DNA from 2 places in the Proteiniborus sp. genome. Region 1 is predicted to be linked to the other one. Evidence: riboswitches for the same ligand, from Rfam matches in the RefSeq annotation. Region 1 holds a riboswitch; the other holds the start of a gene.
What was found. Region 1 has a riboswitch for glycine ahead of ABV008_RS01075 (GrdX family protein). Riboswitches for the same ligand answer to the same signal wherever they lie in the genome.

Region 1 (3,431 bases):
TCTTGGACTATTCCTTTATGGAATGAACCTTATGGGGACAGGCCTTCAAAAAGCTGCCGGAGAAAAGCTAAAAAGACTTATAGAAGTGCTAACCAGCAATAGGTTAATGGGTGTAATTGTAGGTACTGTAGTTACAATGGTTGTTCAAAGTAGTAGTGCTACAACTGTTATGGTTATTGGTTTTGTAAATGCTGGGCTAATGAACTTAAACCAAGCAGTTGGAGTAATCATGGGTGCCAATGTAGGAACTACAATAACTGCACAACTTATAGCATTTAAATTAAGTGACTACGCACCTGTTGTAGTAGCTATAGGTGTTGCCATTTGGTTGTTTTCATCTAAGAAAAAGAATAAAGAAATAGCTGAGATACTTATTGGCTTTGGTATTCTCTTTATCGGAATGGATTTTATGGGAAGTCATTTGAAACCCTTAGGGCAATCTGAAGCTTTTAAGAACATACTTATTAGTCTTAAGAACCCTGTATTAGGTATTCTAGTAGGATTTGGATTAACTACCTTAGTGCAAAGCAGCAGTGCTTCCATAGGATTATTGCTTGCACTTGCTAGTCAAGGACTTATAACTATAGATATAGCATTACCTATTCTTTTTGGAGATAATATAGGAACTACAACAACAGCACTTATCTCAAGTATTGGAGCTAACAAAACTGCTAAAAGAGCTGCACTTATGCATTTTCTTTTTAATGTTGTAGGTACTATGTTGTTTATCATTGTATTACAGGGTCCTGTAGAGGCTTTAGTTATGAAGTTTTCACCAAATGATATTCAAAGACAAATAGCAAATGCTCATACATTATTCAATTTAATAAACGTAGTAATACAGTTCCCATTTGCAGGATTATTAGTGCTAGCTGCTAAAAAATTAATTAAGGGAGAAGAAGAAGGCGAAGTTCTTGGATTAAAATACTTAGACACAAGAATTATTGAAACTCCTTCTATAGCCGTAGGTCAGGCTAGTAAAGAAGTACTTAGAATGGGGAAAACAGTTAGAGAAAATCTACGAACATCTATTGAATCATTTTACACAAAAGATGAAAAATTGATCCAAAAGGTTTTTGAGGAAGAAAAAAATATTAATTTTATCGAAAAAGAGATAACTAAATATTTAATTCAACTTTCTAATGCACCCCTTACAGATGAGCAGCATGCTACTGTAACTACATTGTTCCATGCTATTAATGATATAGAACGTGTTGGAGACCATGCTGAGAACATAGCGGAATTATCCCAAAGCAGAATAGATAATAAGCTTTGGTTTACTGACGCAGCTCTTGACGAATTGCATATAATGTTTGATAAGGTAGAAGATATATTTAGCAAATCATTACTAGCTTTTAAGAATGCAGATCCCAAAATTGCGAATGAAGTAATCAGTTTGGAAGCAGAAGTAGATATAATGGAAAAAGATTATAGAGAAAGACATATTGAAAGGTTAAATACTCAATCATGTGAACCAAGCTCAGGAATTATTTTCTTGGATCTTATTAGTAATCTAGAAAGAATATCAGACCACTCATCTAATATTGCGATGTATATTTTAGATGCACTTAAATAATAAAAAAACAATATACTTGTTTGTAGAAATATAACAAATGTTAAAGATATTTAAGAAATTTTGTTGTGAAAAAATAAAAAAAGGTATTGTATACGAATTATTTATATATTATAATATGGTTAAACACCAAGATTGATTTTTATTTAACAATATAATACTTAAAATGAAACTGAATGAAAAATGCGGAAGAGACCAATTGTATTGGCGCCGAAGGAGTAAGTCATAAATTTGCCATTTATGGAGAAGCTCTCAGGCAAAAGGACCGTATTTGGACAGTTCTCTGGAAAGCCTATGGCACCGAAGGAGCAATTCTTTGAAAAAAGAAGAATCTCTCAGGTTTAGAACAGAGTAGAGGGGCACATAATAATGTAAACTTCTATTCTGTTTTTTTGTCTTTAAATATTGGGAGGGGTGAGGCTTATGAAAAAAGTAATAATAACAAACAATCCATTAATTAAAGAGAAGTTTGCTCCTACATATGAAATAGAACTTCACAACAAGGACTACATAGGAATCTTAGAAATCGTTAGAGACAAAATTCATATGGGATATAAGCTTTTATCACATCCCTTGGCGGGCAGTATTAAGCCTAATGAAACTCCATATAGGACTATTATTATTTCAAAAGAAAAAAACCAATTAGACATGGATTCTCTGTCACTTATAGAAAGTGCCATAACTACTACTAGAAAATTTATGGCAAACAGACCAATCCCAAATTGGAATGATGTTGCGCTTTTTGATTTTCAAACTGTAGATTTATCCTTAATAGAAAATGTACTAAATAACATAATTTAGTCTTGCATAATATTTGACAAATCTGGGTAAATTCTAGTTGAAAAAATGTATTTTTACTGATAACCCTAGAATGTTAACTATAAAAGTTAATGGGTATATTATTACTACAAATTTAAGGAGTGATTAAGATGGCAAACTTATACGATACAATAATAATTGGTTCAGGTCCTGCAGGTTTAGCAGCAGGATTATATGCAGCAAGAGCAAAAATGAAAACATTAATACTAGAAAGAGAAAAAGCTGGTGGACAAATAGTTACAACTGAAGAAGTGGCTAACTATCCAGGATCAGTTGAAAATGCTTCAGGACCGTCTTTGATTGCAAGAATGGTAGAGCAAGCAGATGAATTTGGTGCAGAAAGAGTGTTAGACGAAGTAAAAGAAGTTCAATTACAAGATAAGATTAAAGTAATCAAGGGTGCTAAAGGTGAATACCATGCTAAATCAATAATAATAGCAACAGGTGCAAAACCAAGACTAATGGGTTGCCCAGGAGAAAAAGAACTTACAGGTAAAGGTGTTTCATATTGTGCAACTTGCGATGCTGATTTCTTTACTGATTTAGAAGTTTATGTAATTGGTGGTGGAGATTCAGCTGTTGAAGAAGCAATGTACTTAACTAAATTTGCTAGAAAAGTTACTATAGTTCATAGAAGAGATGAGCTAAGAGCAGCTAAATCAATTCAAGAAAAAGCATTTAAAAATGAAAAAATGCACTTTATTTGGAATTCAGTAGTTAAAGAAGTAAAAGGCGAAGGTATATTAGAGTCAATGGTACTTGAAAATAGAGTAACTGGAGAAGTTACAGAAATAGTTGCAGATGAAGATGATGGTACATTTGGAGTATTTGTTTTCGTAGGATATGATCCAGTAACTTCACTATTTGATGGAATGGTGGAAATGCAAAATGGCTATATAATAACAGATGACAACATGAAGACTAATATACCAGGGGTATTTGCAGCTGGAGATTGTAGAGTAAAATCTTTAAGACAAGTAGTCACCGCAACAGCAGATGGTGCAATTGCTGCTACTCAAGCGGAGAAATACATTGAAAG
Region 2 (3,431 bases), on a different contig from region 1:
CCAGTTTTAATTGGAGGATTTTTGTTGCCACCATACCTAGCTTTATTGCTAGGGATAGTTACTCCTTTAGTTAGTGGGGTACTTACAGGAATGCCACCTATGTTTCCAATGGCTGTAATTATGATGTTTGAACTTGGAGCATATGGACTGTCTGCTTCCTTAGCAACAAAAAAATTTAAGCTTTCTTCTGTACTAGCTCTTGTCGTTACGATGATAATTGGTAGAGTAGTAGCAGGTATAGTAGTATTTGTTCTATCATTAAGTTTTAGCGTAAAAATGAATGCTTTTATGTTTGTTAAAGGAGGTATAATAACAGGACTTCCTGGTATAGCTATTCAACTAATACTCATACCGTCTTTAGTGTATGCATTAAACAAAGTTAATAGAGGAGCTAATGTAAATGCATAGAGATTCTTCGCTAAGGCTCAGGATGACAATGTGTACATCATTCTGAGCGCCAGCGAAGAATCTAAGGGTTTTTAGTATTATTCACATCCTTGACTATCAATTTCTTCCTTAATTTTAGGATATGGATCTTTCCATCCTTCTGGCTTTACAGTCTTTCCATCTTCTTTGAAGTGAGGCTTTCCGTCGCTCCATAGCTTGTCCATATTGGCTTTATGTACTATTTCGAAGATTTTGTCAGGTTTGACTCCCATTTCAACAAGGGTTCCTAAAGCAAAGTACATTAAATCAATCATTGCATCTGCTTGTTCATATATATCGTTTGCTTCTTTGAACTCATTTATTTCTTCAAGCATCCAATTATATCTTTTACATACCCTGTCAGTATCAAGAAGCTTAGGGGTATCTCTGTAAGGATGCCCAAATCTCATTTGAAAATCTTTAACCATATGCCACCATTTATTGCTCATCATATGCACCTCCAAAAATATCTTAAGAATTATATATAATACTGTAAATTCTATTTTATCATACCTTTCTAATATACCATCAAAAGAATTTAGTTAAACTTTTAACGAAAATTAAGAAAATTTAGCAATAATTATTGATATTTTTTAGGTATTATATTATTATTTATATTAAGCACCAGAAAAAAGACAAATTAATATGGCTTAAAGCTAAGATGACATTAATATGGTATAGGATATCTACGTAACCTATTTTATCATAATATAATATATTTTTTTGACAATAATAGTTAAATATTTAACGATTGGAAAGTTAAAATTATAACAATTGTTGATATTTCATAAAGAATATATTATGATTATGGCGAAAGATATGAAATATGACAAATAGATATGGAACCAGATGAAGGTGGCGTGAGATATCTTCACTTAGCAAGATAGCCGAAGAAGCAATATAAGATGAGCCAATCTTTTATAGAAACTTTCAGGCAAAAGTATCGTCATCTGATGGAACTCTGAAGAGTCCGGTTACTCGGCGCCGAAGGAGAAATGTATTAGATAATATACAGAAGCTCTCAGGTTAGGAAACAGAGGAATATAATGGCACATTGCTTTTTATTGCTTTTATGCTATTGTGTTCCTTTTTTTGTTATCTTTTTTCAACATAATTTTTTATTGTAAGATATATTTATTAATTGGGTATATTATACCTATAGTATGTCTTTTAGAAGGTGTATGCAAATTTTGTTTAACCACATAATTAACATAAGCAATAAATACTAAAAAAACCTAAAATCTGAAAGGAGGAGTTTATTTTGGCAGAACCAAGAAAAACATCACTTTACAATGCCCATTTAAGATATGGTGGGAATATTGTAGACTACTCAGGATGGGCACTACCAGTACAATATGAAGGTTTGACACAAGAGCATGAGGCAGTAAGAACACAAGCAGGAATATTTGATGTTTCACACATGGGAGAAGTAGAAGTAACAGGTCCACAAGCATTTGATTTTGTTCAATACTTAGTTACAAATGATGTATCTGTACTTAGTGACAATCAAATAGCATATAGTTTTATGTGCTATCCAGATGGAGGGGTTGTAGACGACCTTCTAGTTTATAAATTCTCAAGAGATCATTATTTCCTTGTAATTAATGCAGCTAACGTTGAAAAAGACGTAGAATGGATTAATGAAAATGCAAAGAGTTTTGATGTCAATATTAAAAATCTTTCAGATGAAATATCCGAAGTTGCTGTTCAAGGACCTAATGCAGAGAAGATTGTTCAAAAGCTTACTGATACAGATCTTTCAAAGATAGAATTCTTCCATCTAAAGAGAGATGTAAGTATAGCAGGAGCAAATTGTTTAATTTCAAGAACAGGATACACAGGAGAAGATGGCTTTGAAATTTACTTTGATCATGAGCATGCTGATAACTTATGGGATAAGATAATGGAGGCAGGAAAAGAAGAAGGGCTAAAACCTGCAGGACTTGGCTCAAGAGATACTTTGAGATTTGAAGCTACTCTTCCTCTTTATGGGAATGAACTTGACAGGGATATAACTCCATTAGAAGCTGGCTATGGTATGTTTGTAAAACTAAACAAAGAAAACTTTATAGGGAAAAATGCCTTAGCAAAGCAAAAAGAAGAAGGACTAAAGAGAAAAATAGTAGGAATTGAAATGGTAGATAAAGGTGTTCCAAGACATGGATATGAAGTTTATGCAGATGGAAAGAAAATAGGTTTTATAACAACAGGGTATTTTTCACCTACTCTAAAGAAAAACATAGGATTTGCAATGCTTGACATAGAATATACTCAACTTGATACTCCAGTTGAAATAAAAGTAAGAAATAGATCTCTAAAAGCTAAAGTAGTAAATAAGAGATTTTACCAAAAACAATATAAAAAATAAAATAACATTATTTTATAAAAATATTAATTAAATTTAAGGAGGAATATATTTATGAAAATAGTTGAAGGTCTATTATACTCAAAGGATCACGAGTGGATAAAGGTAGAAGGAAAGGAAGCTTATATAGGAATTACTGATTTTGCTCAACATAAATTAGGGGAAATCGTTTATGTTGAATTACCACAAGTTGACGATGAACTTAGTACAGGAGATGTTTTCTCAGTAGTTGAATCAGTTAAAGCAGCTTCAGACTCTTATCTTCCTATATCAGGTAAAGTTGTTGAAGTAAATGAAGACTTAGACGGTGAACCAGGCTTAGTTAATGAAGATCCATATGCAAACTGGATTGTAAAAATTGAACTTTCAGATGAGTCTGAACTTAAAGAATTAATGAATGCCGAGGAATACGAAGACTTCTGTAGTAAGGAGGAATAGTATGCATAGATATATACCAAATACGGAGGTTGACAAGAAGCAAATGCTTGATAGCATTGGCGTAAGCTCTATAGGCGACTTGTTCTCCGATATACCAACTAACCTAAAATTAAATAGAGAACTTAATATTGGTAAGGCTATGTCAGAAATAGAGATTTTAGAACATATGAAAAGCCTTGCAGAAAAAAACAAGAGTACAGAT

Region 2: it holds a riboswitch for glycine, as region 1 does, so the genes downstream of both, gcvT (glycine cleavage system aminomethyltransferase GcvT) here and ABV008_RS01075 (GrdX family protein) in region 1, are expected to answer to the same signal.

What each region holds. Positions count from the first base shown of each region.
Region 1 covers NZ_JAWRHZ010000008.1:19,487-22,917, reverse strand. Annotated here, with positions in the region: gene ABV008_RS01080 (Na/Pi cotransporter family protein) at 1-1,576, shown strand, start outside; glycine riboswitch at 1,750-1,851, shown strand; glycine riboswitch at 1,853-1,927, shown strand; gene ABV008_RS01075 (GrdX family protein) at 1,997-2,374, shown strand; gene trxB (thioredoxin-disulfide reductase) at 2,503-3,431, shown strand, end outside.
Region 2 covers NZ_JAWRHZ010000069.1:8,649-12,079, reverse strand. Annotated here, with positions in the region: gene ABV008_RS16185 (ECF transporter S component) at 1-408, shown strand, start outside; gene ABV008_RS16180 (pyrophosphohydrolase domain-containing protein) at 486-875, opposite strand; glycine riboswitch at 1,378-1,473, shown strand; gene gcvT (glycine cleavage system aminomethyltransferase GcvT) at 1,688-2,794, shown strand; gene gcvH (glycine cleavage system protein GcvH) at 2,846-3,229, shown strand; gene gcvPA (aminomethyl-transferring glycine dehydrogenase subunit GcvPA) at 3,231-3,431, shown strand, end outside.